DNA from 3 places in the Dehalobacter sp. TeCB1 genome. Region 3 is predicted to be linked to each of the others. Evidence: riboswitches for the same ligand, from Rfam matches in the RefSeq annotation. Region 3 holds a riboswitch; each other region holds the start of a gene.

Region 1 (12,807 bases), on a different contig from region 3:
TAATGTTTTTCCTTGCTTTTTTATGGTAGAATTTATAATCATAGCATAGAGGAGTGAATAAGCTTGAAAATTAAAGATGGCTTCATGCTGCGTGAAGTTGCAGGGCAATGGGTAGTCGTTCCTTTAGGTGAAAGGGTCGTAGAATTTAACGGTATCATGACGCTGAGTGAGAGCGGAGCCTTGCTGTGGAAAGTATTAGAGAATGAAGTCGCTGAAGAAGAATTGACTGAGGCCATTATCAAAGAATATGATATTGATCGTGAGACAGCTGAGGCGGATGTTCGTGAGTTCGTCAATGTATTAAAAGAAAAATCCTTAATTCAATAAGGCTTAGCGTTTTCTGGAATATTAAGATGACAATCGTGATGAGGAGAAACAGATATGACGCTAGGGTGGAGTGAATTGCATTCGCAATTGATTGCTGGCGCGATGGAGAAAAAAGAGTTTTTTTCTGCTTCTTTTGAACTGACAGCCAGGTGTAATCTTCAGTGTAAAATGTGTTATGTCCGTCGTTCTGCCAATGATAAGATAGCTAGAAGTAAAGAACTGAGTACCGCCGAGTGGATTCGTCTGGCCGAGGAAGCCAGGGATGCGGGGCTTTTGTTACTGGCTTTAACTGGCGGAGAAGTCTTCCTGCGTGAGGATTTTAAGATCCTTTATGAAAAGTTTATGAAATTAGGTTTTATTCTCCAGATTCTCACCAATGGTACGTTGATTACGCCTCAGATTGCCGACTGGCTTGCCGGGATGCCGCCGTCCAAAGTAAGCATTACAATTTATGGTGCTTCACCGGAAGCTTATCAAAGGGTAACGGGCTTTGCAGAAGGATTTGACAAAACAATACGGGCAGTTGACAGCTTGCTTACCAGAGGCATCAATACGAGTATTAGAACAACCGTTATCAAGGAGAACGAGGACGAATTTGACGGTATATTTGATCTTGCACTGCGAAGAGAATTGCCTCTGGGAATTGTGAACTACATTTCACCGAGCAGGGAAGCAGACAATAGTGATCCTTTAGGAAACCGTCTTTCACCGGCCGAACTGTTCCGTTACGAAATGCATATCGCACAGCGTCAGCGCCAAGTTCGTCCGGATAACGATGCCAGTAAGACGAGAACGATCGACACGATGGACGAAGATGCCTTTTTCAGCCAAATTGCTGATCAACATAAAGAGGAGCCCGGATCAGCTTTTCCTTGCACGGCTGGCTCATGTGCAGGCTGGGTAACCTGGGACGGAAGACTGCTTCCGTGCGGACTCCTGGATAATCCGGAATCCTATCCCTTGAAGATCGGTTTTTCGGCGGCTTGGGAAGAATTAAAGCAAAAATGCAATATCATTCCTGCTTGCAAGGAATGCCGGCAATGTCAATATCAAGCCTTATGTGAACATTGCCCAGCAAGATTATACCAGGAAACTGGTCGTTATGATAAGCCTGCGCCTTATCTTTGTGCATTAGCTCGAAGCCGCATGGAATATAAAAAAGCTTGTACGCATAAAAAAGACAGACATTGACAAATGTGATAGAAAAGGATGTTAATTGAAATACAAATGAAATATAAAGTAAGCAAAATATAGCTGAATAATTTGTAGAGATATATTGCAAATGTTGGAAATATCAGCTAAGATATATCTGGTGGGTTATATTTATTTTGAAAAATACGATCTTAAAGAATAAATAGATTTTTTCCAGGAGGTGGAAAGATGAAAAAGTACATTAAACCACAGTTTGAGTACGTTGCATTATTATCTGAAGAAAGATTTGCAGTTGCTAGTTCCGGCTGTACGCTTTTTGGAACTTGTCCGGTAGATTGTACAACGGTTACTGGTACAGATGCTGCAGGTCATTCTTATGTATTTCCAATAAACTATAATGATCCTTACTAACATTTGAAAGGAAGGCGAAGCAATGAAAGTGTATATAAAACCTAAAATAGACTATGTTAAGCTGACTGCACAAGAGAAGTATGCAAGCGGTTCTTGTGTAAGGGTTTATTTGGAGCCAGGAGAATGTCCCGCTTATTGGGATACATTAAACGTGTCATAATGTGATATCTTTTATTTTTGACAAATAAAATTATAATGTAATTAACATATTATTTCAGGACGATGGCATATCTGTTTCAGGATATGCTTTCTCATTATTTATTGCTTTATCTACAGCAGATGAATATTGAATTGGTTTTCAAGGAGTGTTTTTTTTGTCTTTATCTTTCTTCCAGGTTGCCGGTATGGACATAAAACTAACGAATAATGGTTACGAGCCGTATCATTACATGCGGGATTTTATAATAACCAATCAAGTGGAAGCTGATATCAACTATCTTCTCCAGACGATGAAACAGATTGAATTTCCTCAAGGAGAGCTGATCTCTGATAGTTCGACCTGTTTTAAGTGGATGAAGAAAACTTCCGGCCAGGGAGGGCATTATGTTTACCTACAGGAGTATGGCATCGGTAAGATAATGACGCTGATGGATATCTCGGAGGATTGGCGTAATGCTATTGTTACCTGGTATGATTACAGCGGCGATGAGGAAAACTTCAGGAAAAACAGTCACGCTCAAATATGGCCATCCGTTCATAATATGCTGGGGATGGTTTTCAGGTATTGTCTATTGGAGTATGACGGTTTAGTGATTCATGCCTCAACTTTGAAATGGAATGGCAAAGGTATTATGTTTTCGGCACCTTCGGGAACCGGGAAGTCTACGCATGTGAAGCTTTGGCAAGATTATATTCATGATGTCAAAATCCTGAATGATGATACACCGGCTGTCAGAATCATTGAGGATCGGCCATATGTTTTTGGTACGCCTTGGAGCGGTTCTGAATTTCTTCATAGTAATGACTCCGCTCCTTTATCTGCAATCGTCATGTTGGAACAGGCCAAGGAAAATCAGATATTCAGATTAAATAATCAGCAAGCAATTAACCGTTTAATGCCCAGAGTTTTTCTTCCTTATTTTGACCAAAACATGATGAATAAGGCACTCAGTATTTATGAAAAAATCATTCGTAGTGTCCCGGTGTATCTGCTGCAATGTCGTCCTGATCGGGAAGCTGTGGAGTTGGTTTACCGATGTCTGGAGTAAAAAGAGTTAAAGCTGCAAATCTGTTCCCTTTGGTTTCAGATCTTCTCGAAAAAGGTCAGAGTGTCAGGCTTTCTGTTTCAGGTGACAGCATGTATCCTTTTTTGCGGGATGGCATTGACAGCGTGGAATTTTCCGTCGGGACTTTTGAAAATCTCAAAAGAGGGGATACTGTTCTGATCCGAAGGACGAATGGCTACTACGTAATGCACCGGGTCTGTCGAAAAAAAGCGGACTGTTTTTATATGGTCGGTGATGCCCAGCAATGGATTGAAGGGCCGCTCTATCCCGAGCAGCTGATTGCTGTAGTCAGCGCGATTTGGCGTAAAGATCACCATATTCCGTGTTCAAAATGGTGGCTAAAGCTATTGGTAAACATTTGGTTAACGCTGCGGCCTTGCAGGTATTTCATTCTGCGGGTTTACAGAAAACTGAGAAAAATATTTTAGACAAAATTACGGAGATCTACGGCACAATGGTAACAGACAGTACAGAATCGGGAGCTAGACCAGATGATCATCAAAGATGAATTCATTAAAGGCATTCACTTTATTCGTTGGATAAAACCGGATATCATGCCCTTTATACCGATGCTTATTTGTATTTTACTCATCAGTTGCACCGGAGGGCTTTTCGGGGTAGCGATCGCTATTTTATCCAAGCATATGATTGATTATGCGGTGGCCGGAGAACTCGCTCGGGCTGGATTCGTTGGTATTGCCTTTGCAGGAGCTATCATTCTTAATCTTTTGTTATCGATCGGGAATTCTCTTCTTTCAATCCGCGTCAGCGAAGCATTTTCCAATGCGATGAGGCAGCGTTTTTTCAAGAGGCTGTTAGAAACGGAATGGCTGCCGCTTTCCAGCTATCACAGCGGTGACCTTATCACACGTTTGACCAGTGACGTGGGGAATATCACCAATTCTATTGTGGGTGTTATCCCGGGTATATTTGCTTTGGGCGTGCAGATGGTCGCTTCCTTAATGACCCTGTTATATTATGACCCGAGGCTCGCCGTCATTGCCTTTATTCTGGGTCCTTCCACCGTGCTCTTGAGCCGTGTCTTTGGCCGCAAGCTTAAAACACTAAATATCAAAGTACAGGAGTCGGAGAGCCTGTACCGTTCCAATATTCAGGAAGCAATCCAAAATTTTATTATTATCAAGGCGTTCCGTTTGGAGAAGCATCACAGCGATGTTCTGCAAGGGTTGCATCAGAACCGGATGGAATGGATTCTGAAGAAGAACAGGGTGACTTTATCCGCGAATATGATCATCTCTGCCGGTTTTTGGACAGGATACTTGGTTGCGTTTGGCTGGGGGATTTTTCGGCTTTCTCAGAAAGCCATTTCTTTCGGGACCTTAACGGCATTTCTAACATTAGTGCAGCAGGTCCAGACACCTTTTGTCGGTTTGGCGAGGACATTCCCGCAGATTATTGCGATGTTGGCTTCCACTGAAAGGTTAAGGGAACTGGAAAAAATGGCCTTGGAGAAGAGAGAAGGACAGGTTCCAAAATTGAAGGATGTGGGAATAAGCTTCCAACAAATGAGCTTTTTTTACACGGAAGAAAAGGAAACACCTGTCTTGGATAAGATTACGCTGGAAATTGCCCCGGGAGAGCTCGTCGCTTTGGTTGGCCCTTCCGGTGTTGGCAAGACGACGCTGATCAGGCTTGTGCTGGCGTTGTTGAGACCCTCCGAAGGGGAAGTATACTTTACAGATAATACAGGAAAACGGTACGAGGTTACGGCTGCGACGAGGGAATGGATCACCTATGTACCGCAGGGGAATACGTTATTCAGCGGGACAATCGCCGCGAATTTGCGCAGCGGGAAGCTGGGTGCGACTCCTGATGAGATGGAAAAAGCCCTCCTGGCTGCCTGTGCCTGGGACTTTATTCAGGAGCTGCCGAATGGAATGAATACTGTTATCGGGGAGGATGGCCATGGGCTTTCGGAAGGACAAGCCCAACGTATTGCCATTGCACGTGCTTTCTTAAAAAAGGCGCCTGTTATGATTCTGGACGAGGCAACCTCCGCGCTGGATATGGAGACAGAGTTAGAAGTCCTAAAGGCCATCAAAGATTTTAGCAGTAGGTGTACCTGTCTGCTTATTACCCACCGGCAGACTGCTTTAAAGATGTGTTCCAGGATTTTGAAGATTGATAACGGAAAATTATCCGTTGAACCTAGTAGAACGATTCATAATTATCAATAACATTGAAGTTACTAGCTTTGCCCGGGTTGGTCTTCGTAATGATAACCGCTTTCGGCAGATTGCGCCCTCCATGGCGCAAACAGCCGCGCTGCGCAATCCGTGCTCCGCTTGACACTGGCTACTCATTACGAAGACGGATCTGGGGTTAGTCTAAGCTTTAATCTTTTTCTAACAAAAATAGGACGTAACGAAATTTTTACTATCGTTACATCCTTAATATTATTTTAAGAGGATTCATTTTGCTGACTGAGCTCTGTCCCAGGTGTAGTTAGCCGCGGTCATTTGGGCTTCAGTCCTATTCTGCGGGGATGTTTCCCCCATGGCCCAGTCCGAAGTTACATCGAGATAGTACCATTTTGCATCGATTTTGATCATATTCCAGGCGTGGTAGCCTTCAGGATAATAACCGGTAATGATCTTCGACTCCAGGCCTGCCTGCTGCAGCATTTTCTTCATCAGCATGGCATATCCCATGCAGGTTGTTCTGTGATCCGTCAAAGCAGTATAGGTGGTTATTTGTTTCAGGCTGTAATCATATTTCACGTTTTGCACGATCCATTGATGGATGGCAGTTTCTTTGCTTAAGTCGTTCATCTTGGGTGTGATCAGCTTGGCAACAAGCTTTTTCACTGTGCTGTCTACATATTTTTCTTCTTCTTTGGTCGTATGATAGTTGAGGGTGAAATTAATATCCAATTGGCCAGAATGATAGGAATATGTATAACCCATTTCTTTCCACGACAGGCTGAGGTAATCATCACTGCCGGCAGATTGCAAAAAGATGTTTTTGAGGTCTGCGAGGACTGGGGTTGTGTCACCGGTATAGTGAAGGGAAAAAGAATCATCCCGGTCGGTCATATCTGCGGCGATATATTTCTGGAGGTCCGCAATGCATGTCACTGTTTCACCATCCGCCAGGGCAGGTGCCGGGCTGTTCAAAAGCAGCAGGGATAATGTGAGGGCAGTGGTGGCAACCAGGGAAACAATTTTTTTGGACATCGAAAACATCTCCATTTCATTCATTTGTTGAAAACAAAAATGCCGCTTAACCTTTTTCAGGCAAAGCGACAAAAGCTTTGAATAACCGTTCGGTGGCTTGGCAGTCATCAGTATCCATACTGGAAGACCCATAGCTTTGCGTCCTTAGCTTTCGCTAAGTTTGCCTTTATCGCTGATCATTATTTAGTTGTCAACAAACATGAACCGGAGTAAAGAAAAACATTACGCATAGTCAGGTAATGTTACACATATACTGAACTACCGGCAACCCGACTTTCATAGCATAAATAGAACATATGCCTTAGACTCGTGGCTTTGCGTCCTTGCCTTTCGACAAGTTTGCTTTTTACATGCAGCAGTAAAAATATTGGTATTAATTGTATTTTATTATAGATAATAAGAAATGTAAATAGGTTGTCCGTATTTTTTATTTCGAGATGTCGAAGGAAGCGAAAAGTAGTAATAGAATTAGAGAATTTTAGGGATTTATATTATAAATTTAATACTTTGTGACACAAGAAAATGGATTGACAGGAAAATATTGTAAGCATATAATGGGCATATATGTTTCGAAGCAATCATAAATTCAAATATTGTGAATTTGTTTATTGTGGGAGGGGAAGGAAATTGAATAAAAAAGCATATACGGCTCCAAAGCTTATTGTACTAGGTAATGTGGCTGAGTTAACGAAAGGTTCCAAAGGGACGTGGACAGGTTTAGATATCGTTGTCTCTTATTCAGTAGCTCCAGATGATCCTGAAATTTTTGGCAGCTAAGTTGATAAAACTATGAAATAATACCGGAAAAGGGCAAACCAGTTGAAAAGCTGGGACGCAAAGTCAGAAGTCTAAAGTGCAATATTTGTACAATGACCGTTCGGCTGCCAAAATGTTGGCGGTTTTTTTATTTTCTGGACTTACATAAATACTTAAAAGATAGAAAATTACTTTCTCTTGGCTTGGGAGTACGCATATCTCAGTATGCTTACAGGGGAGTCAATAAAAGATTGGAAGATGGTGAAAGAATGAAGAAAAGAAAAGCGTTTATCCCGGTTTGTTTGGTTTTTGCTATGCTATTTACACTTGTAGCTGGTCCGGCAGCATTTGCGGCGCTGAGTTTTAATGACAAAACATTTACCGGTGCTTATGGAACATTTAATGGTCCTACAGCTTCTGTAGTTTATAATGGAAAGCTGTATGTAACAGATTTCTACAACGGCCGTGTCGTTGAGTTTGATGCCGATACCGGTAATTTCTTGTTTGAATATGGTCAGACAGGGAGCGGCAATAATCAATTTAATTGTCCCAGTGGAATTGCCGTTGACGGTTCAGGCTTCCTCTATGTTGCAGACACGTATAATAACCGGATTATCAAGTTTAAACCCAATAATGGAGCGATCACTGGGTGGACTACTTTTGGCAGCGGCTATAATATGCCACAGGGAGTCACTGTAAAAGGGACGAATGTCTATGTTGCCGATACCTACAATAACCGCATCCTAAAGTTTTCGGATTTGAGTGGCAGTTCTTTCGTGGAAATCGGAAGTGCAGGGGATGCCAATGGTAAATTTATGAGACCGTATGATATTGCTGTTGATTCATTTGAAAATATATGGGTATGCGATACTTTTAATAACCGCGTTCAGAAATTAGATAAAAACGGAGTTTACATTGGAAAAGTTACATCGGATATGTGTTATGGGATATCAGTTGACAAGTACGATAACATCTATGTAGCCGAAAGACAAAATAGTGTAATTAAGTGCATTAAGGCCTATGCAACGCCGATTGCTTTTATCAGTACCTCTAGCGGGTTTGTCAGACCGATTGGAACGGATGTCGATTCTAACGATAAGCTTTGGGTGGTTGACGTTAACTCCGGTAAGGTTCATTATGCTCAGATACAGAATCCAAATATTGTGCCGGTTACTTCTGCAATAACGCTGGATATTCCTGCGTCGAACACCAATGACAAACTGGACGTTAGTAGTTCCGTTAATTTGGCCGGTGGTGTAAGAAGCGGTATCTTGCCGGCAATCACGATCAATGCACATACCAGTATCAGTACGTTGCCTGTTGAAGTAGAAATACCGGCTGGGACTACGGTAACCGGCCCAGCGGGTTGGACTGAAGAGATTAATGTCCCTACGGTGAAAGCAAACAATACGGTAGATCCGGGAACCGGCAATACCGTAAGCAGTGTTATTGAAATCGGTTTTGGGAGTACACTTTTAACATTTGATCAGGCTGTTAAGATTGTGATCCCTGGAAAGGCTGGACAACAGGTTGGATATTCCCACGGTGGCGGGGCTTTAACGCCTATTACCCGAGTGCTTACCGGAAATACACAAGCAATAGCGAATGCTGAGATTCCGGCTGGCGGCGAAGGCAAAATCGATGTGGGTGCTGATTTGGTTATTTGGACGAAGCACTTTACGTTATTTGCGACCTACACTTACACTGGCGGCGGCGGTGGTGGCGGTGGCGGCGTAGTTCAAAATACGACTCCGGCTTCAGCTCCCCGTATTGCTGGAGCAGACCGCTTTGAAACAGCTATTGCAATTGCTGAGCAGGGTTGGCCTAACGGAGCGGATACTGTCGTCTTAGCTTATGGATACGACTTCCCGGATGCTTTGGCTGTTACTCCTTTAGCCAAGAAACTGAATGCACCGATCTTGCTTACCGATAAGATAACGCTCACGTCTTCTACACTTGCTGAGATACAGAAACTCAAAGCCAAAAAGATCGTACTTGCTGGCGGAACAGGTGTTATTTCTCAAAATATTCAAGATTCCCTCGTTGCGGCCTATGGTCAGGCGAATGTCACACGTTATGGCGGAGAGAGCCGCTATGCTACGGCTGCAGCAATCGCCGGAGCTCTTGGCAATTCGACCGGCAAAGCTATTATCGTCAATGGGGAAAACGGACACTATTCGGATGCCCTGGCAGTATCTCCGTACGCGGCTGCCAACGGGATACCGATTCTCTTCACCCGAGCTTCAGCACTTCCGGCAGAAACATCCGAAGTAATCACTGACCAAAAAGTTACATCAACCATTGTTATCGGCGGTGAAGGTGCGGTTTCAGCAGGCGTGCTTTCTCAGCTGCCGAGCGCCGTACGTTATGGCGGTGAAAATCGTTATGCTACCTCAACGATGATTATCAATGGTTTGAATTTTAAATATGACAAGGTCTTTATTGTAACAGGTTTGAATTTCCCGGATGCTTTGGTAGCAGGAAACCTCGCTGCGTATACCCAATCCCCGCTGTTAATGGTAGATAAAGGATTGCCTGATGCAACAAAAACATTTTTGACAACGAATAAAGCAAGTATCAAGGATATATCAATTGTCGGCGGTCAGGGAGCTGTTAGTACTTCCCAGGTCAATGAAATCCAGAACACATTAAAATAAACTTTTAAGTAAGTTATTTCAGAGAGGAAGCAGCGAAACTGCAGTTTCGCTGCACTCTCTCTTTTGTATTTCATTGTTGAAATCGTTGAAAGGTAGAGTTCATTGATGAAGCAATTGAGCAGCACAAGAAAAAAATATACAATCTTTGGCTTAAATGTGGTCTCTGATTTTACTTTGGATGAACTCTTTCCTAGCGATGAAACAGGTGAGATAGAGATTATTCATGGTACAGTACCTAGAGAAATAGATGATGTGCTAGAAAAAAATGAATTATTTCAAGCATCTCGCCGGGAATTACTCTTAAATATCCGGGGAGTTGCGAAATATTTAATAACGGATGGGAAAACAATTGTCGTCGAACCCTACGCTGGTGCGAGCTATTCTGCCATAAAGCTGTATTTACTCGGTACGGCGTTTGGTTCATTGCTACTGCTCAGAGGTTTGCTTCCAATTCACGGTACAGCTGTCATGATAGATGGGAATTGCGTTCTGGTGACCGGAATCTCCGGTGCCGGGAAATCAACGCTTTCGTTGGCCTTCAGAGAAAAAGGCCACTGTCTATTAACAGATGATATTGCTGTGCTGTGTATCAAAGAGGATTCGGTCTGGGTACAACCCAGCTATCCGCAGCAAAAAATATGGCGCGATAGCGCCGATTCCATTGGAGTCAGTGTTGATTCTCTGGTCCAAGTAAGTTTAACCAGGGGCGATAAGTATTTTTTGCCTTCCAGGGAGAGTTTTTATCGGGAATCCGCAAAACTAACCGCGATTTATGAGCTGAAGGCTGAAGAGTGTCATGAGGTTTGTATTCGTCAACTGCAAGGAAGCAGAAAAATGTCTGCCTTGCTGCAGCATACCTATCGCGCAGAACTGCTGCCTTATTTTGGTTTGGAAATGGCCCATTTTATTCAGTGTGCGGATGCTGCCAATAGAACCCCGGTTTATCAGTTGATTAGGCCGAATAAACTATTTACGACGGAGCAGCAGATTTCATTAATTAAAGCAGAACTGATAAGAATCAGTCATGATATCGTGAATAATTAATACAATTTTAATATTTAGATTTTATAAACAAAGGATTTGATGCATTTGACCTCTTATAAAAGATTTAGCAATATAAGATTTATCAAGTGCTCACTGAAAGAAAAGTTACTGCTGATTTCTTCGTTCCTGCTTCTGGGAATTGTACGTTTTTTGATTCTCATCATTCCATTTAAATATATAACGCTGCTTATTGGGGAGAAGATGGCGGATTCACCGAGCACAATGGATCAAAAAAAATATAGAAAAGCACTGAAAATTGGAAGAGCAGTCAGCTTGGTGAGCCGTTATACGCCTTGGGAAAGTAAGTGTTTGGTTCAAGCGGTTACAGCACTCTTCTATTTAAGAATATTTGGGATCCCATATACCTTGTATTTAGGTTTGGACAAAGGTGAAACAAATCAATTGCTGGCGCATGCCTGGCTGAGGTGTGGTGAACTTATCATTACCGGCAACGATGAAAAGGACCGTTTTAAGGTAGTGGCACAATTTGCTAAAGTATCATCATCTCAAATAAGTTGAAAGGAAGCATTGATATCATGGCAGCGAATCGTAAAAAGATTAACCTGGAATCATATGTCGTAAGGCCAAATGATCTCCCTACAACAGAGGTAAGCGGGGAGATTGTCATGATGAACCTGGAAAAGGGACAGTACTTAGCACTGGACTCTGTAGGTAGCCGAATATGGGAGCTCTTGGAGGAAGAACAGGCTGTAAAGGATATTATCAAGCGCTTAATCGATGAGTATGAGGTAGAAGAGCAAACTTGTCAGGAACATGTGCTTGAGTTCATGAACAGACTTTATGAAGAAGGATTGCTGCAATTAAATGAAATCAAGTGAAAGATACGGATGTTATGCTGCTTAACAAGCTATTGTTTTAAAAATAAAAATATCTGGAAAAATATATAATTTTATGGCATGATTAGTTTACCGTCTTAAATATTTAAAATCTCCAGCTAATCGCATAAAAATTTTATTTTTTTTACTATAGAATTACTTAATATAAAAAATGATATTTATTTTTATATTTGGAGGTTCATCCATGAAAGTTACTAAAGCCGTAATCCCTGCAGCAGGACTGGGGACAAGATTTCTGCCAGCGACGAAATCTTTGCCGAAAGAGATGCTGCCGATTGTTGATAAGCCGACCATTCAATATATTGTAGATGAGGCGATTGCTTCCGGAATCGAAGATATCTTGATTATTATCGGCAGAGGAAAAGGGTCCATTGTCGATTACTATGACCGCTCACCTGAATTGGAAGCTCATCTGGAGAAGAATGGCCAATTGGAAATCCTGGAAAAAATAAAGAATCTCTCCTCTTTAGCCAACATTCACTATATCAGGCAGAATGAAGCATTGGGGCTGGGACATGCCATTTCTTGCGCCAAGTCTTTTGTGGGCAAAGAGCCGTTTGCTGTCCTGCTCGGAGACGATATTATCAAGTCCAAGGTGCCGGCAATCAAACAGCTGATCGATGTTGCATCAGAGACATCGTCGACCGTGATCGGTATTCAGGAAGTACCACATAGTGAGGTACATAAATATGGGATTGTTGATCCGCAGGATAACTGGGGAAATGTCTGGGAAGTTAAAGACTTGGTTGAAAAGCCATCTGCGTTGATAGCCCCTTCCAGGCTCGCTATTATGGGCAGGTATTTGATCAACGCTTCAATATTTGAATATCTTGAAAAAATCCCGGCTGGAGCAGGAGGGGAAATCCAGCTTACAGATGCGCTGCGGGCGCAAAGTAAACATGAACAAGTATACGCTTGCCTCTTAGAAGGAAAACGGTACGATGCAGGCGATAAGCTTGGCTACTTAAAGGCGACGGTTGAATTTGCACTGGAATCCCCGAATCTTGGGGACAAGTTTGAAAAATATCTGGATGAACTGTATCTTGAAAGAAATAAAGCAAAACAAACCAAAAAGAGAAGCGATTCTGCTGCTTCCTAAGAAGCAACGGATAGGAAGTCGGAAACAGAAAGCAGACCAGCAGTGAGCACAACATTGACCGTAAACCGAAATACACCTCCG
Region 2 (6,446 bases), on a different contig from region 3:
GAAATATGAAAGCCAATCTTTAATCGAAAAAAACTTTGAAGGTTCTCTGCCGCAGTTTTTAACAGCGTTCCTCGATCGGAAAAAGCTTACGGCCAAGGAAGCTGAAGAACTGAAACGAATTATTGAGGAGGCGATGCAATGAACAGCTTGATGACAGTATTCAGCACTGTTGTCGATATGAGCATAACAGCTTCCTATGTGGCTCTGGGTGTGATCCTGATTCGACTGCTTCTGAAAAGGGCACCGAAAATCTTCTCTTATCTGTTGTGGCTGGCGGTTTTTTTCAGACTGGTTTGTCCAGGTTCATTTACCTCAGTTTTTAGTTTCTTAAACGTTGTCAGACCCGCAATGCAGCCTGATGCTTTGTCTGAGACGCTGGTGATGGCAGGCCTTGAGAACATAAATTATGCAATAAACGGTACAATAAACGGTTCAGTTGGCAGTACGCTGCCTCTGGTCGCAGCAATGGGTGTAAGTCCGCTTCCTATGCTGATGTTGCTTGGCAGTATGGTCTGGATTGCCGGAGTTACGGTGTTGCTGATTTGGAATATTTTTTCCTATTTTAAAATTGCAGGAAAGATCAAAACGGCTACGCTGCTGGATGCTTCTTTACCGCATATTTATGAGACAGATCAAATCAGCACGCCGTTTGTTTTTGGCTTTATCAGACCCAGAATTTATTTGCCTGCAGGCATTTCGCCCCGGGGATTGCCCTATGTACTGGCGCATGAAACGGTGCATATTAAGAGACGCGATTATCTGATCAAACCGGCGGCATTTCTGATTCTGATCATCCATTGGTTTAATCCGTTGATGTGGCTCTGTTTTGCGCTGATGGTTAAGGACATGGAAATGTCCTGCGATGAAACGGTTATTAGAAACAAGGGGCAAGGGGTCAAAGCGGATTATTCCAATTCCCTGCTGGCGTTGGCAGTTCAGAAGAACAGCTTTTGGCAGGCTGCGCCTTTAGCTTTTGGTGAAAACAATATTAAAGCGAGAATCAAAAATGTGATCCATTACAGAAAGCCCGGTGTTTGGATTGGTACGGCGGCAGTTGTTGCGATTGTAGCGTTGATGATTGGATTTGTGGCCAACCCGGTCAATGACACGGCTGCAGGACAGGAAACATACGCTGGTTATGCAGTAGATAAATTACTGGCCAACAAAACACCGTATGTAGGCAATGCCGTTAAAGTTATCGCGCTAATTGACGCGATGCCTTTGCCGGAAGGGGTTGTCCGGGATAAAGTCGAGTTGCAGACGTCGACCGCGCCGTATGGTTTAACCATTCATTACCGGATCAACGACGATTCAGCGATTTCTGCGGAAGACGGAATGATCGGTGATGTGTTTGGGCGCAATGCCATCCTGTTGTTCAGCCTAGTAGATAATGTTGAAGTCATTAACATAAAATTTACCGACAGCGTGGGAAAATATGAAGGATATAGCACGACTTACTTAAGAAGCAGAATGGAGCAAATGATGCAGAGAGATGTACGTGTATATGCCGAAAGTGCCGATTTGCTGAAGGAATTGCTTACGCGTCTGGAGCATGCGTACTTCAGTCTTGGAAATGAAGGAAATACGGCGGTCAACAAAGCCAAGCAGATTGAGCTGTGCTTGGAGAAAATCATGTCATCGCCTTTACCTTCCTCCAATCCCTATGATTATATCAAAGCGCATCAGGCAGAGTACAATATCATTCTGGCCATGGATGAACAAGCACTGCCTTACCTGTTTTCCGAATTTGCGAAAGGCGGGCAGACAGGCTTAAAGGGAAGTCTGATGGAGATCCTGTGCCGAAAGATCCTTGGCAGTGAGGATATCAAATATGCCAGTACGAATCATCAGGACTGGTATGATGCCTATAAGAAACATATCCAGGAGATAACAGACAAAAATAGTTTGATCTGGGTGCAGGATCATTATCCGAAAGGTGTACTTATTTTGGGCGGAGAACAGAATTAACTTAGACTATCTGTAACGCATTTTTCGCCCTTCTTCCGGGACTCCTAAGAGGATCACCGCCTGGGAGTATGTCAAATTACGCACCAGGGCGCAATTTGAGCTGCAGGCGGAAGCCTCGGGCAGTTTGCTCCCGTACTCTCTGAAGACCTTCATCAGTCTGTCGGCCGTACGCTGAGAGTAACTGACCGACTCCTCCAGCCACTGGCCCCATTCTCCAAACATAAGCAGGGCCTTGGCTTCCGTCAGCCGCCTTCTAATCTCGACAGCGGCGGCAAGGTAGATACTCTCCGTCCAGTATTTGATCATGTTAATTTCAGCCGCGATGACATGCGGCGTGCGTCCCCTGATGATATCCGTTGTGTATTAGATACTGTATTAGTTATTGGATCAGTCATGATATCCACACTCCTTGGGGCTAACTTCACTCGTAGGATCTGTGGACAGGCTTAAAAGTGTGACAACCTCAGTCTTAACAACGGACAATCTTTCTCATCGTATATAAGGTCACCGAAAGTCGAGATACTAAAAAATCAGTAATGCTCAAACCCTTGTAATTTGATATCCTTAAGTGTTATAACAGGTACATTGTTGCCAGTAAACCTGTTGCAGTCATAACGACGGCGTATGGCAGAGCCAGTTTTACCATCTCAGCGTAAGACAGGCGAATCAGCGGTGCAAGTGCAGAAGTCAAGAGAAACAGAAACGCCGCCTGACCATTTGGTGTGGCAACGGAAGGGATATTTGTACCCATGTTGATGGCAACTGCCAGCTTGTTGTACTGCTCCAGCGCAATAGCTCCGGCTTCAAACGCTTGCTGTGTTTCAGTCATATATACCGTAGCCACAAAAACATTGTCACTGATTGCCGAAAGGACACCGTTGGCCGCAAAGAAAGCCACAAGCTGGTTCTGCCCTTCCATGTTCAGCACCCATTGAATAATCGGCGTAAACAAATGCTGGTCATGAATAACCGCAACGACGGCAAAAAATACGACCAGCAGCGCAGTAAACGGCAATGCTTCTTCAAACGCATGACCGATGCGCTTTTCTTCAGTAACCCCGTTGAAAGCAGTAAGCAGGATAATAATCATAAGACCAATAATACCTACTTCCGCCAAGTGCAGTGCCAGGGAGAAGATCAGCATAACGCCGCACAAAGCCATAACAATCAGGCGCACACGTCCGCGCATATTCCTGGCAGCATCTTTGACTTTTACATCATCTTCCATAACATTTCTCACAGATTCCGGAAGCTGGTAGCCGTACCCCCAGAACTTAGTAACTTCAAGGATAATGGTGGTCAGAAGACCAACGATCAATACCGGGATAGACACAGGGGCACATTGTATAAAGAAATCTACGAAGTCCCATTGCATAATGGAGCCAATCAACAGGTTCTGCGGTTCACCAACCAGTGTTATTGCTCCGCCCAGCGCAGTGCCCACAGCACCATGCATCATAAGATTACGCAGAAAACCACGAAACTCGTCCAGGTCCTCATGAAGTTTCTCATCAACACTATGGTCGTGATTAATGTCATACGTTTCGTATACTTTTTCGCTGGAAGCAAACTTGTGGAAGATGCTATAGAAACCATAGGCCACGGCGATAATCACTGCCGTTACGGTCAGCGCGTCCAAAAACGCGGAAAGAACCGCACCCAGTACAGCGAACAGGAATGAAAGCGCGACTTTAGAGTGTACTTTAGTAAGGAGCTTGGAAAACAGGTACACAAGACCTTCTTTCATAAAATAGATCCCGGCAACCATGAACATCAGAAGAAGAATAACCGGCAGGTTCATTTCAACCTCGTGATAGACCATATGAGGGTTAGTAAGTCCGAGCACAACGGCTTCGATCGCCAGAAGCCCACCGGCAGGAAGCGGATAACATTTTAACGCCATTGCCAGGGTAAAAATAAATTCGACAATCAACACCCACCCGGTAACGTACATACCGGCGGTAACCATCAAAATAGGGTTCAACACCAGAAAAGCAAGAATTGTTCTTTTGTACCAGTCCGGAGCATGACCCAGAAAATTTGCTCTGAATGCTTGTCCGATGCCCATTTGTTTCATATGTACTATCCTCCCAAGTGAAAATTAAAGATATAAAAAAGAGAGTACTCCAAAACGGAACTACTCCCCCCCAAGAAGTTCATATTACTTGCAGCCTGGCAATCATAGCAACTTACAAGCAACCTTAGACCCATAGCTTTAGCGTCCTTCACTTTCACGAAGTTTGCATCAACCTGTACAACTATATATTGTTATTTTTGCTTAAGCTTTTATATTATAACAGAAAATTATTCTTTTGAATACCCTGAATATATCCACTTTATGCTGAAGTGTCCAGGTATTTATCTTAAGTATTTTGTTTTTTAATATAATCCTTTAGCAAATCAGGCTATCTCTCAAAAATCTTCTTCCCCTTGACTTACAAAATAGTATTTTACTATTTTAAAGTTTTTACCCAAATATTCATATCTTCAAAACCGCCGCAAATATGGCAGTTGTTGATTAGTCTACCCCGATACATATACCCCAGCTTGCTTAAAGACCTGTTGATTCCAAGATTGTTAGCTCTTGAAAGGCTATATGCTGTAGCAAAGCCATTGCGTTTCAAGTGTGTTTCCAGTTGGAATATCAATTCGCTTAATATGTTTCTGCCTCTATACTTTGGATAAGTGGCGCAATCAGTTATTTCAGCGTTCATGTGTTGTTTGTCAAGATCCGCCGAAGCAATACTGATAATTTTTCCTTCTTCTTCCGCTACCATATACAAAATATGATCCTGCATGACTTTTTGAAGATACTCTCTGCTGAAAATAGGAGTTGGATAGGTTTCAAATGCCGTTTGAAAAAGCTGAATTATCTGGGGAATATCGTCCGGCACGGCCTGCCTTATCGTATAGTTTTTATTCTTAGTCAGCTCGAATTTATTGGTATTCTTAACGCAATAATCGATAATTCTGTTTTCTTTCTCCTCATAGAGTGAATTTTTGCGCTTCGTATCAAGAAAAAGGGACATACAAGTTGCATCCTCTCCCTGAAAAAAACCGTCGATAACCCCCTCTGCTACAAACCCACATTCCTCAAAGAGACTAAGATCTTGTTTATAACAATTCGCAATAATCTTACCCAGATTTTCTTTTTTGGAATAATCAATAATCTCTTTGATTATCAACTCAGACAAAAGAGAATGACTCAATATTTTAAGCCTTTTATTGCGATAATCCACGTACATGTCCACACCCGAAAAGTTTGTATATAAATTTTTACATTCGTCTTGATCTATATTCATGGAAGTCCTCCCTCTTGTTGAGTCTTACGTTTGTACTTGGAATCAAGCACACTTGTTCATCTCTGTATAACTTTTCTAATCCCCGGTATTCTTTATTCTTGAATTTACTGCACGTGCCGCATTTTCGGCACTGGTGCGTTTTATCCCGAGGCTCGCTATACGTGCAAATTACACCTTCATAATTTCTAAGAATGACCTTTTCAGGGGAATATGAAATCAAGTATTGTGGATTGACTGGGATCTTCCCCCCGCCTCCAGGCGCATCCACAACAAACTGTGGAATAGCTAGACCCGAGGTATGTCCACGCAGCATTTCTATGATTTCAATCCCTACAGAAACCGGAGTTCTGAAATGCTCTATTCCTTCTGAAAGGTCGCACTGATAAAGGTAATATGGTCTAATTCTGGAGCTTACCAGTTTCTGAACCAAATCACGCATTATATAGGGGCAATCGTTAATGTCTTTTAAAAGTACAGATTGGTTGCCAAGAGGAATTCCGGCATCTGCCAATTTCTCACATGCCATGCGAGCCTCAACTGTCAATTCCTTGGGGTGGTTAAAGTGAGTATTCAGCCAAATTGGATGATATTTTTTCAGCATTTTGCAGAGCGTATCGGTAATTCTCTGAGGCATGACAACTGGTGTTCTTGTGCCTATCCGTATTATTTCCACATGTTTGATTTCTCGTATTGATCTTATGATTGCTTCCAGCCTTTCATCAGAGAGGCATAAGGCGTCCCCTCCTGACAAAAGTACATCTCTGACTTCTTTATGCGCTCTGATATAATTAATCGCCCGTTTGATATTGTCCTGGGAAAGAGCCCTATCCTCATGCCCGGCAAATCGTCTTCTTGTACAGTGGCGACAATACATTGAACACTGATCAGTAATAAGCAAAAGTACCCTGTCCGGATATCTGTGAGTAAGACCCGGGACTGGCGAGTCGACTGTTTCATGCAGCGGATCACAACTGTCGAACTTGGATATTTTAGTTTCATGAACCGTCGGTATTGCTTGCCGCCGTATAGGGCAATGCGCATCATTAGGATTCATGAGCATCGCATAATAGGGTGTTATTGCCATACGTAATTTTTTAAGACTTACTTCTACTCCCTGGCGCTCATCCTGGGTAAGATTGACCACCTGTACCAACTGATCTATTCCGGTGATTCGAT
Region 3 (12,807 bases):
ATATGAAAGACTTAAGTATTTATTGGAATCTAAAGATGAATCCTTGGAAAAAATAGTAAAGCACTTCATTGTCGAGGATTCAACCGGGAATTTATCTTGTACCGAAGAAGGGCAATTTCTTGGAAAAAGTCTTAATAGATTTGATAAATTTATTAAGAGTGAGACAGGAAGCGAATTATTAGAGTCTCTTAAAGGGTTATCCGATGAGGAAGCAGTTCCCTTGATGGGTAATTTTAAGGAGCAATATGAGAAAGGCTATATTATTCGGGATGAATCCGGAAGTTTGATAATCAATCCTGTCTATCGGGATATAAAGGACTTACTTTATCAGGTTTATAAAGAAGGTGGGAGTTTGAATAAGGCAGCATTAAAAGGTATTCTACATAAAAATATGTTCAATCTGGAAGCACAAAGAACTTTTAAATATTTAATCAGGAGATTAGATAACCTTAAAAAGGGTAATTATTTGACCGGCGCAAAGGGAGAATATAAATTAAATGCTACCGGTATAGAAAAAAGACAAGATTTATTAATTCCTCAAAGAAATCTCTTACGGAAAAGTCTCACATATTTAAAGCAGCTTGGCTTAATAACGCAAACAGGCATGAGTTATCAGGTGACCGAACGTTACTATAAATATATGAAAGACGTTGCAATAAGTAAAAAAGATAAGACAGTGAGAACGAGTAATCTTCCGAATGACATTGTTAAACTTATTGATCGGACACAAAATAAATTGGATGTAGGAAAGATTGAACGTAATAACAACAGAATGTTAACGGGGAAGTATCTCAACAATGCGTATGCTGAAGTAGAGACTAATTATCAAAGTATTAGGTCTTTCTGTAATGTTCAGGATATTGTAGATAAACCAATTAAGAATCTGGCTACAATCTTATTGGTATCCGGAATTGGGTTTGAGCAGGTTAAAGAAATGCTTCATAGTTGGAATATTAGATCGAATTCTAATATAAACACGGAGCTAATTAATGATATCTCAGATGAAGCATATGAGAAATACTTAGAAAATAAACAGTGGGGCAAATCAACAGTTATTTCTACTAAGGAATGGAAGGAAACTTTTTTGGCACTTGGAGTACAGGATAAAGATATTCCTAAGTGGATGTATAAAGGGGAGAATTGGGAAACATTTAACCAGCATGGCATCGGAGCAGCTACGATGGCAAATGATTTATGGAAAAGTGTATGGAGAGAGTTAGAAAAACAAAGAATGCAGCAAGAAGCTCAAGCTGAATTTATGAAGGATCGGATGAGTAAGCAATTAGGGCTTAGAAATAAAGAAGCCGAAATAGAAAAAATTAGGAAAAGTAAGGATAGAAGCGCATTATTTAGAGAAGATGAGTTAGAACGCTAATATCTTGAGTATAAGGCCAAATCTGCGTTTGTAAATTTGTAGCAATTTGGTAAATAATGATAATAAGTTTTATATTATTTTGATTACGTTTTGTAATCAACCTAACAGAATACAAGCCTTTCAGTTAATAGCAAACTTGGCGAAAGCCAGGGACGCAAAACTTCGGGTCTAAGGTGGAAACACTATGATAGCCGAGTCGCCTAGAGGGTTATTTTATTTTCAGGCGTTGCTATTGGCAACGCTATTTCTATTTCAAGGAGGTAAATTTTGGCTACTCTATCTAATAAAGAAATTGATAAATCAATTAGAATACGAACAATATCAGTTATCGTTGTTATTATATTGGACGTTTTACTTTTACCTTGGATTATTAAATTTCCTTCTTTTTTTGTTAAGGATTTCGTTAATGCCCCAACACTATGGTTTAATTACGGATTGGTAAGAGCTATTAAAGATCTCTTTTCTCAGCCTGATTATTTAAAACTATTTTTGTTTCTGCAACTTCCTGTTTCTGCTTTTATAATTTGGATAACCTGGAATGTGGATCGTTTAAAAAAGAAAAACAGGATAAAAGACGGGATCGGGGGGCCGGAACCTGCCGGGACCGGGCAACATGGTACAAGCCGGTGGCAAAACAAAAATGAAATGGATGAGACTGTAAATGTTTGGTACACCGAAATGCCTTTAAATAATAAGGGTGGAATAGTTTTCGGTATGGAAAAATCAAAAGGTGGGAAAGAAAAGGTATGGTTGAATAAAGAGGATCGTCATACGCTGATTCTAGGGGCAACTCGATCCGGAAAAGATAGGAAAATCCTGATGCCTACTATTTGGGAACTTGCAAAAGCCGGGGAAAGCATGATAATAGGTGATCCAAAAGGTGAAAGCTACATAACCACAAGAGATTATTTACAAAGTAAAGGTTATAAAGTCATTGCTCTCAATCTTCGAGATCCAGCTTTAGGAAATCAGTGGAATATGTTAAATCAAGTAAATAAAGCAGTTGATAATAATGATATTGCCAAGGCTTCAGAACTGGCTTGGAATATTTCAAATATTATTGGCAAACAAAACTTCGGCAAAGGGGATCAGCCTATCTGGCAAAATGGTCAAGAAAGTGCCCTGGCAGCATTAATTCTTTTAACGGCTTTTAATAGTGAGTTTAAATTTCAGAGGCATATGGCAACGGTATATCATTTATTGGCTTTATATGGACAACCGGTTATAACTCCTAACGGTTTTGAATTCGTTCCATTATTGGAATATATGAATCGATTACCAATAAAACATCCGGCAAAGGCAGCCTTCGCGGTGGCTTCTATTGCTCCTTATAAAATGAGGGCGAGTTTTTTTACTACAGTATTATCGAGTTTAAGACTTTTCACAGATCCTAATATTGCTGATATGACAGCAAAGCAAGACCATGAATTTGCAGATATTGGGATCGAAAAAACGGCTGTATTCTTAATTATACCAGACGAAATCAGTACAAGAGACGTTCTTGCAACTCTATATATTGACCAGGTATATCAATCTTTAGTAGAGCTTGCTAACCAACGTGGGGGAAGAATTCCAAGACGTGTAAATATAATTTTGAATGAATTTGGTAATTTGCCTCCAATACCAGACTTTGATAAAAAGCTTACCGTTGCCGGTGGCCGTGGGATTAGATTCACTCTAGCCATTCAGGATATTACTCAAATTAAGAAGCTTTATAAGGAAAATGCCCAAACAATCACGGGTAACTGCCATGATTGGATATATTTAAAAACTGCCGATGTAGATACAGCGAAACTTATAAGTGAAAAAACAGGCAAATATACGGTGGAAACTGAAAATGCAAGTAGCTCTATCCAATCAAAGGGACACAGTATGAGTCACGGGGTCGGGTTAGCTCAAAGGGCATTACTACTTCCGGATGAAGTTCTCAGATGGAATATTAATGAGAGTTTAATATTGCCTATAAGTGAATTTCCTGCAAGATATCCATTACCCGATTTATCCTTGTGGAGTGCGAATAGTGAACTTGGTTTTTCGAGTACCGGAGATAAGGATGTGGATATGGAGAATGCGAGACAGATTCTAGAAAAAAGATGGGACCAAACACCAAGGAGAATTCTTGAAGATGTTAAGATATGGCTGCCTGATATGGGCGAATCTTCGGATTCTGAAGGGGGGGAATTTATTCAAAGTAATGATGATGGTACACAGTTAAGTCTAGACAATGAAATGAACGAATCGGATGAATATGAAAAAGACTTTTTATAATTTTAGGAGGAATTAAGATGTCTAAAAAAAGAGTATTGGTATCTCGTATTAAATCTATATTGATTCTTGGGCTTGTTATCTCGTCATTCGCCTTGCCGGTTTATGCGGATGAACCTAAATTAGTTTCTGGTACATTGGCTTTATTTACAGCAGCAACGTCATGGCTTACAGGTTTAATCCCTGTGGGTTCGGGATTATTCCTTGGATATCAAGCATGGCTTAAATCGATGTCTGAGGATCAGGCTATCATTGCGGAAAAAAATCGTCTTATGAAAAATGTACTTATTGGGGCTGCTATCGCTACAACCGCAAGCGGATTAGCCAGGATAATTCTAGGTTTCTATAGCTGATTATGTAAAAGATGCTTAAAAAAGCGTCTTAACTTCAAGAAAAGGGATGGTTGAATGTTTGATTTTTCTAGTTTATTAGGTGGTGCGGTCCAAAGCTTTTTTGAAAATTTATTCAACCAAATTATTAACTTTTTTGCAACCACTTTAGTAAATATCATGAGTACATCTACGGATGTTCTTCAGTTGCCTTTTGTTCAAAATGGCATACATTATGCTCAAGGATTAGCTTTTGTAGTTTTAGTCTTAAAGACAATGAACGAAGCTTTCCAGACCTATATATTACATCAAAATGGTGATCCTGAAGCAGATCCAGGGGGATTGTTAATTAGAACCGGCCAGGCTGTTGCAATAGTAGCTACATTACCGTGGATATTACCCCAATTGTTCATTTTTGGAACTAAAGTAGCTACAGATGTAGCAAATTTAAGTACAGGTAAAATGGGTTTAGAAGATTGGGGTATATTCCTAAAGAGTCCTGGAACGATGAGCATGGTAATTATTTTGATGGGCCTTGGTATGGCGATAATATTGTTACTAATCGGTATCCAAACAATGATTAGGGGGGCTGAATTAGCTCTTATGGCGGTGATAGGCCCTATATTGGCCTTAAATATTACATCGAATAATCAGGATCTATGGAGTAGTTGGTTTAAACAGGTAATTATTATTTGCGTTTCTCAAGCGGTACAAATATTTATGGTTAAGGGTGCCTTTTCTCTTATGACTAATGAAATATCTGCAAATGGGCTGCTCTTAGTTTTGGGGTGGCTCTGGATCGCTTTAAAATCTCCTGCTTTCCTTAAGCAATTTGCTTATTCTTCAGGTTTTACCGGGGCCGTTGGCGGTGGAGTGAAACAGGCTGGATCTATGTACATGATGAGGAGAATGCTGGCCCGTTAAAGGAGAATAGAAATGGAAGCAATAAGTTATCTCTCAAATTGGATTACATGGTTATATGCAGTTATTATCGTTGGTGCAGGGTTTATGATCACTTATCAGGCTATTATGAAAACATTTACTACAGATGAGGATGAAACCGCATCACGAAATTTAAGAATAAAACAAACAATAAAAGGGGCTATTGTAGGATTATGTTTGAGTGGCCTAATTACAATTATTAAGAATTTCTACATGTAGGGGAGTATGATAAATGAGCAGCCTTGATCAAGAGAATTCTTTTACAGAATATTTAATTCCGGCCAATGTTACGACAAGATTTGAATTTTTTCCCGGTTTGGGGTGGTTCGAATTAGGATCAATTGTATTGGCCTGTATTGTAGGTGTTATTTTATCGTTTCTGTTAGGATTATTACCATTTATTTCTATAGGTGTGAGAATGTTTATAATTGTTATCCCCACGGTGGCAGCCTTCTTTATTGTAAAAAGAGATCCAACGAGTGGTATGAATCTCTTAGATACATTGAAAAGTGCTAAATTATTCAAGGAAAAGCAAAAAAGGTATCTTTATAAAATTGTTCCCGGAACGGAGGATTAAGTATGAATGTTCCTTCACTAAAGAAAAATAAACAAGCTATTTCTCAGGAGGAAATAACACGTCAAAAACGTGAAAAAACAGCTCAAGATTGGATACCTGTTGCGGATATAAATAGATCGATAATTTACCGAAAAGATACAATATTAGTTTCGATGATCCGTATTTGGCCTCAAAACCTTGAATTATTATCCGATACAGAACAAAAGAATAAGGTCGAAGCTCTGGCCGAACAACTTAACGGAGAAAATAAAGCAATGCAATTCTTTTGTATCGGCCGGCCGGTCGATTTAAATAATTATCTTGATTGGTTACAGGATAAAGCAAGGATCGAACAGGACTTCACTAGACGAAAACTGCTAAAGAAATTTATTAAACAGGCTTCCTTAACGGCAAGTAGCGGTGAAACAATGGAAAGAAGATTCTATTTAATACTTGCCAGCACAGTGGATAAGAATGCTGAAATAGAACTTGGCAATCGTACTACTGAATTAAGAGATAAGCTAGGTAGAGCTGGTCTTTCGGTAGATGTTTGCAATGACGATGAATTACTTGCTGTTCTGGCTTTATTCGCTAATCCTGTACAAGCAAGTTTTGAGCGTAATGAGTTGGAATTGTCCCTAGCTCCATTATTAGATGTGTAATAGGAGGGTTTATCATGGCGATAAGAAAAGAAAAACAAAAAGAAACGAAAAAAGATATTAAGGTCCCAGTAAATAATCATATTCTAGATATCATTACTCCTATGGCAATAGAATTCCGGGCAAAAGATTTTTACTATGGGGAAAACCTTAGTAGAGTAATTGTTATTAGGAATTACCCATCAAAGGTAAGAATCGGTTGGTTATCTAGAATTGCAAATATGGAAGGGGTTACTTGTTCTATTCATCTTACTCCTACAAATTCATCAAAGCTTACTGAAAATATATCAAAGAGCATCGGTGAAATTGCTGGTCGAATAAATAATGGTGGATCTGCTTTAATGATGCAACGTGCAGAACAACAATACAGGGATGCTAATACATTACTTCGTAAAATTGACCAGGAACAAGAGAATGTTTTTTATGTGACTATAGTAATTATGATATCTGCTGGTGATACAGAAGAATTAGACAGAAAGAGCAGAAAAATTGAAAGTGCTTTAGCTGGTTCAAAAATGAGGGGTAGGGTTGCAATGTTTAAGCAGGAGGATGCTTTGCTTGCTGTTTCCCCTTATGGTATATGCCCTCAAAGTATAAAAGACATGGCAAGTAGAAATATGCCATTAAGCACGATAGCAGGGGCTTATCCTTTTAATTCATCAGGAATCAATGATGGTACGGGATGGATTTTTGGAAAGGACAACCAGGGAGGAATTATACTTCTCGATACCTGGATGCGTGGCGGTGATAGGACAAATAGTAATTGGACTTTATTAGGAGTTCCGGGGGTAGGTAAATCTGCTACAGCAAAGCATATTATTGCAAATGAATATGCTTTAGGGACTAAGATTATTATTATCGATCCTGAAAGAGAATACAGGGACTTATGTAATAATCTTGCTGGCCAATGGATTAATTGTGGCGGTGGTGTTGGTGGCAGAATCAATCCTTTGCAAGTAAAAGAAGTACCTAAAGATGATGAGGGAGAAGAGAAGGAAAATAGTTTATTTAAAGATGAAGGAAAAGGGATGGGTAATTTAGCCCTTCATTTCCAGATTGACCGGACATTTTTTAAATTATATCTTAAGAATTTAGATGATATGGACCAAGCTATTCTTGAAGAATCATTAGAGGAACTTTATCTAAAACATGGGATAACTTGGGATACAGATACTTCACAGATTCCAAATGAACAGTATCCGATCATGGAGAATTTATATAACCTTATGTCAGAAAAACTTAATCTATCAGATATTTCAGACCGCAAAAGAGATAAATATGAAAAGCTTTCATTGTTGTTACGCCGAGCTGCTATAGGAGCAGATGCAAGTTTATGGAACGGGCATACAACAATTGAGGCTAAAAATGATTTTATTGTTCTTGATACTCACGATTTACAAGAAGCAGATGAGCAAATAAAAACAACACAATATTTTAATATCCTGACTTGGGCCTGGAATCAGTTGTCTAAGAATAGAGAGGAAAGAGTTTTGTTAATTGTTGACGAAGCTTATCTTCTTGTTGATCCTGAAGTGCCCCAAGCCCTTCAATTTTTAAGAAATGTAAGTAAACGTATTCGTAAATATGAAGGTGGTTTGGGAGTAATTTCACATTCGGTTGTTGACTTCTTAGATCCCGCAGTTAGAAGACATGGACAAGCATTGCTAGATAATCCTTGTTTTAAATTCTTTATGGGCACAGACGGTAAGAATCTTGAGGAACTTACAAAACTCATGGACTTAACAGATGCAGAGCAAGATGTTTTATTAAAAAAGAGAAGGGGTGCCGGTATTCTTATTGCTGGTTCAAAACGTGTCCATGCAAAAGTAGAAATTGCTGATTTTGAATTTGAGTTATTTGGTAAAGGAGGAGGAAATTAAAGAATTTTAAATAATTGGCGGTGAGGTGATTTTATGGCAGCTCCAATAATAGGAATTGCAGCGAAAAAACTTATACAAAAGATTATATTAAACCTGTTTACTGATCCGGAAAAAGGTTTTAGAAATATATTGCTGATAGTTCTTGTGCCCTTAATGGTAGTTATATTGTTTTTTGCAACTCCTATTGTTTTGGCCGTTAGCGTTCCTACTATATTGTTAGATAGCGGTAAAAACGGAGAGATAGATAAAGTACAATATGAGCTTGTATTAACTTATCAGGCTGCCCCTGATACCCTTAATAAGGAAAATTTAGATTGGATTGACCAAGCAAAAAAGGAATACTCATGGTGTGATGATATCGTTGTATCCTATTCATTTGATCTATCATGGCAGCATTTAATAGCTCTGGATTCTGTATTACTTCAACAGGATTTTAAAAAAGCCAATCAAGCAGATATTCTAAAAATGGCTAGTAAATTCCCAATTCGAAATGTAACTGTAGAAACCTATACTGTACAGGAATTACGTACAGGTTCTTATACAGATAAAGATGGCAATGAGCAAGAATATACCTACACTGTAGAAGTTACGAAACATCGAGCGAAAATATCTATTACAACAAAACCATTTAATACAGTAATAAAAGAATTAGGGTTTGATGATTTTCAAACCAAAATGGCACAAAATATTTATAACACGATTATTGCAGCAGATATTGAAGGACATTTGAATCTTTATGATGATATAGATTTAAGCCAACTCCAGGAGTATCCCCCAGGTAATGCTAATATCCCATATTTTAACCAGACGGACAAGCGTTGGGGTGCATACAGTTATGGTAAAGTTGGCACGATCGCCAGTTCAGGGTGTGGACCTACATCTTTAGCTATGGTGGTTGCCGGTCTTACGGGCCGAAGTGATATTAATCCTAAAAGTGTCGCTGATTGGTCCGTTGTAAATGGTTACAGGATCGAAGGGGCAGGTTCAGCTTGGGCCTTAATGACTGCCGGTGGTGCAAACTATGGGCTTAGTGTTGAGGCTGTGAGTAGGATGAATCCTGAAGCGATTGTACAAGCACTAAGTAAGGGTTATCCCGTAATTGTTGCTATGGGGAGAGGACATTTTACCAGTGGAGGACATTTTATGGTATTACGGGGTTTAACTGAGGACGGTAAAGTATTAATAAATGATCCTGTAAGTGTAAAGAGAACAAATCAAGCTTGGGATCTGGCAATAATTATGAATGAAAGTAGTACAAATGGTGGGGTAAATGGTAGTCCTTTTTGGATATTTAGACCATAGGAGGATTAAATGAGAAAAAATATAATTCTAATTGTTTTGATAATACTTGCTGGTAGTATTGCTCTATTTCTTCCTGGTATCGTATCAAAAGAAGAAAATAAAAGAAACGAGGCTAAGATAGCTCAATTCAATAATGAAGTAGGTTCAAATAATAATACAATTATTGAATCTGAGGTTCCAAATGATATAAGAGAGACAGAAGTTTATGATAAAGAACAAATGTATTTCCAAAATATAGAACCTTTATATTCATATTTTAAATTTGCTGAAGTAGAGACTATAAAACAGAAAGTTCAATATTATATCCATACATATATTGATAAAAGCATACTCGATTGCGAATTGGTTCCGGATAGTATAAAGCAAGTGAATAATACAACCACCTTCGAATTTTCTATTAAAGATAACAAGCCGGTTGATATTCAGGTTGATAAAGAAAATGGTGAAATAAAAGTGAGTATTATAAATAGTATCAAATAGACATTAAATGAATGTACATTAATTTATATAGGATAAAGGGAGGATTTTGGTTTAATGGATGATAGAAAGGATAAAAAAAAAGAAGCAACATGTAATTTTAAACTACCCGAAGATGATTATATAGAACTACAGCAAATTGCATCTAAATTATATGGAGGATTGAGTTTATCCGATATGATGCGTACGCTTACCTATGCACAATTAGAAAAGGTTCGAAAAACAGGGGACCCTAAAGCGTTTTTAGATTGTCTTATAAAAAAAGACTGATTAACTATAAATGGAGGTTTTTTCCTTGTATCAGGTTTAAACCAGTGTTATAATTATAACATAAGTTCAAACTAATAAAGAAGGTGGTTATTTGAAAGGATTAACCGTAGTAATATTAAGTGATTTAAAACAAGGTAAACCAGTGGAAGAAATCTCCAATAAATTCAATTTATCTCTTCAAGCTGTTTATAAACTTGCAAAACAATATAACATAAAAACATCCCCGAGGCTCTTATCAGCAGATGAAAAAAAGGCCAATAAAAAACAAACAGATGCACAATATTACTTAAAGAAAAGAAAACTTAGACAGGAATTAGATTACTTGTATGAACGGCCTGATATTCCAATGCCGGATCTACCACCTGTAGCTTGTAAAAACAGTGGATTGGGTGCTTGCAATTTATCATGGGTCTTTTCACAAGAAAACAAAAAATCTTCTGCTAAAGAACATAAAGAAACTCAACATAAGTATGGATTGAAAACTCCACGCTAAGATACCGGTGTGTCCGGACATATTCGATATTTTTTTAAACCTTTTCGCGCTTTTTTAACATAAATCGACATTGGTTGATGATATATTGACCCTTTTAATAAAGAGGGTTTTTTTTGCTTTACTTTTAATATATAATTGTGGAGGATAATTAATGATTGAGGTTAAAAATGAATAAGCTTCGTAGTATCCATCAATCCCAATTATTATCAGAGATAGCAGAGGATTCAGGGCTTACAATTGCAACTGTAAAAAAAGCTTTTGAATCTTATGAAAAGGTTTCGAAAGATAGAATTATGGAAGGAAAAAAAGTACCCTTGCCTGGTGGTATGGGTTATATATATTTAGCACTCTCAAGATCAAAACCGCAAGATATTTATTTAAAACTGACCGATTCACATACTACTATATTGCCAAAATTACGTACATTTGTATCTTTTTCAGATCCCTGGAAAGAATTTATAAATTCAAATCTGAAAACTCCAGAAATAATAAAAAAACTACTAGACCTGAAAAAATAATAATAGCCTTAAATCAACCGCCTTAACAGGCGGTTTTTCTATTTAAGTGAAAGGTTTTATATTCGTAAATTTATAATAGGGGTGAAAAAATGTATGCAGTAATTTGTAGACCTAAGTATTGGGAAGAAATCAGTTCGGTTATTAGTTCTCTTGAAGAACATATTGTATTTAGTAAAATTCAGGATGAAATTGACTTTACGGATGAAATGGAGCAAATAAACCGTATTTCTATTAAGCATTTGATAATAGATATTACGGCCATACAGAGCCAGAAAGAATTCTTAAGATCTATAAAAAATTATCGCATTATGAATGATAGGACTCAAATTATAATTATTGCGCCTTTTTTTGAGCCAGGGAATGAATTATTACATTCGCTTGTTTCTATGGGGATATATGACATTCTTGCCCCGGCTGATGAATCTATAGAGGATAACCTTGCTATTGCTCCATTACTAATAAATTCCTTGAAAGATCCTTCATCTTACAAAAGAGCTGTAAGGTGGATTATTGATAATGATAATCCGGAGAGCCAGGTCCAATCAAAAACGAATAAAATTAAGAGTAAAGAGTATCATGACAGCCAAGAACAAAACGTAATTCAAATCATGAAAAATGATATAGTCCAAATTATGAAAAATGGTTTAAAAGAGACAATGCTTTCTTGGGGTTGGGACTCTTCAGGTAAAAGTTTCTTTATTGTTAATCTTGCCGTGAAGTTAGCTAAAAGTGGTTCTAAGGTAGCTCTGATAGAAGGTAATCTAAATAATTCTGAACTGTTTTCATTCTTCCAGATAGAAGAAAATCATGAGGGCTTGGAAATATTATTAAAAAATAGTATGGATGAGGATATTCTAGATCATGCCTTTAAACCGATTAAGAATTTATTTGTATTTGCTTCTATGCCTTCAATTGTAAAACCAAAAAACTTAGATGTAGGGCTTTTTAAAGAAAAACTTCGAGATAAGGTTGACTTTATTCTCTTAGATAACCCTTCGGCCATTAATAATGATCTAATAAATAATATGAGACAAGCGAGTAAGGTTTTTGTAGTGGTTACGCCAAATATTGCGAAGTTGGCTGCTTTATCACAGGAGCTTAAATCACTTTCTGAAGCAGGAATAAATCTTGGTAAATTTGAGGTAATTTTAAATTTTTATACGGCATCAAAATTGATTTCCCCGGAATCGGTAAGTTCATTATTAAACATAAATACGGCAGCAGTTATTCCACCAATGTTTCCAGGCGGCTTTGAGTCTCATATGAAAGGGAAACCAATTATACTGTCCTCCGAAGGAAAAGAGGTAGAGGATTCTTTAAGTAAGATTCTGGATTCACTTTGGATTACAAAGAATTCCAAAAAGAGTTTTATTTCACGTTTTAAAAAGTAAAACAATTATTTAAGGAGTGTTTATTTTGAGAAAAGTATTATTTATCGTTGGTTTAATTATTGCTTTAGGGAGTGGAATTGGTCTGTATTTACAATGGAATAATGCAAAGGATTTAATGCCGGTCGTTTATGCTGCTACAAATATACCGGAGGATACCGCCCTTTCACAACAGCAATTAACGGTCCAAAATGTTCCGCGCGAGAGCGTTCCAGATGGTGTGGCCTCAAATATATCACAGGTTGCAGGTAAAACGCTTAACTGGCCGCTTAAAAAAGGTGATCCGGTTAGAGTTGATAAAGTAGAACAAAATGCAAAAACACCTATCTCAAATTCACGTTTAATCTCTTTCA

What was found. Region 3 has a riboswitch for cyclic di-GMP ahead of A7D23_RS09545 (VirD4-like conjugal transfer protein, CD1115 family). Riboswitches for the same ligand answer to the same signal wherever they lie in the genome.
Region 1: another riboswitch for cyclic di-GMP. It lies ahead of A7D23_RS14930 (cell wall-binding repeat-containing protein); the one in region 3 lies ahead of A7D23_RS09545 (VirD4-like conjugal transfer protein, CD1115 family).
Region 2: another riboswitch for cyclic di-GMP. It lies ahead of nhaB (sodium/proton antiporter NhaB); the one in region 3 lies ahead of A7D23_RS09545 (VirD4-like conjugal transfer protein, CD1115 family).

What each region holds. Positions count from the first base shown of each region.
Region 1 covers NZ_MCHF01000067.1:101,315-114,121, forward strand. The annotation lists gene A7D23_RS14900 (PqqD family protein) at 64-327, shown strand; gene A7D23_RS14905 (radical SAM protein) at 382-1,518, shown strand; gene A7D23_RS14910 (hypothetical protein) at 1,708-1,890, shown strand; gene A7D23_RS14915 (hypothetical protein) at 2,196-3,098, shown strand; gene A7D23_RS14920 (S24/S26 family peptidase) at 3,086-3,544, shown strand; gene A7D23_RS14925 (ABC transporter ATP-binding protein) at 3,608-5,314, shown strand; gene A7D23_RS15755 (transglutaminase domain-containing protein) at 5,549-6,313, opposite strand; cyclic di-GMP riboswitch class I at 6,402-6,488, opposite strand; cyclic di-GMP riboswitch class I at 6,574-6,667, opposite strand; gene A7D23_RS15915 (lasso RiPP family leader peptide-containing protein) at 6,941-7,090, shown strand; cyclic di-GMP riboswitch class I at 7,113-7,202, shown strand; gene A7D23_RS14930 (cell wall-binding repeat-containing protein) at 7,339-9,726, shown strand; gene A7D23_RS14935 (hypothetical protein) at 9,832-10,770, shown strand; gene A7D23_RS14940 (lasso peptide biosynthesis B2 protein) at 10,810-11,289, shown strand; gene A7D23_RS14945 (lasso peptide biosynthesis PqqD family chaperone) at 11,307-11,609, shown strand; gene galU (UTP--glucose-1-phosphate uridylyltransferase GalU) at 11,812-12,726, shown strand.
Region 2 covers NZ_MCHF01000063.1:851-7,296, reverse strand. The annotation lists gene A7D23_RS13450 (BlaI/MecI/CopY family transcriptional regulator) at 1-142, shown strand, start outside; gene A7D23_RS13445 (M56 family metallopeptidase) at 139-1,968, shown strand; gene A7D23_RS13440 (DUF3102 domain-containing protein) at 1,975-2,274, opposite strand; gene nhaB (sodium/proton antiporter NhaB) at 2,540-4,045, opposite strand; cyclic di-GMP riboswitch class I at 4,132-4,223, opposite strand; gene ablB (putative beta-lysine N-acetyltransferase) at 4,422-5,270, opposite strand; gene ablA (lysine 2,3-aminomutase) at 5,245-6,446, opposite strand, start outside.
Region 3 covers NZ_MCHF01000035.1:4,566-17,372, forward strand. The annotation lists gene mobP3 (MobP3 family relaxase) at 1-1,375, shown strand, start outside; cyclic di-GMP riboswitch class I at 1,495-1,579, shown strand; gene A7D23_RS09545 (VirD4-like conjugal transfer protein, CD1115 family) at 1,643-3,643, shown strand; gene A7D23_RS09550 (hypothetical protein) at 3,661-3,993, shown strand; gene A7D23_RS09555 (conjugal transfer protein TrbL family protein) at 4,048-4,893, shown strand; gene A7D23_RS09560 (hypothetical protein) at 4,906-5,130, shown strand; gene A7D23_RS09565 (PrgI family protein) at 5,144-5,488, shown strand; gene A7D23_RS09570 (TraC family protein) at 5,491-6,129, shown strand; gene A7D23_RS09575 (ATP-binding protein) at 6,144-8,006, shown strand; gene A7D23_RS09580 (C39 family peptidase) at 8,040-9,308, shown strand; gene A7D23_RS09585 (hypothetical protein) at 9,318-9,788, shown strand; gene A7D23_RS09590 (hypothetical protein) at 9,843-10,055, shown strand; gene A7D23_RS09595 (helix-turn-helix domain-containing protein) at 10,147-10,548, shown strand; gene A7D23_RS09600 (HU family DNA-binding protein) at 10,716-11,066, shown strand; gene A7D23_RS09605 (hypothetical protein) at 11,156-12,457, shown strand; gene cpaB (Flp pilus assembly protein CpaB) at 12,483-12,807, shown strand, end outside.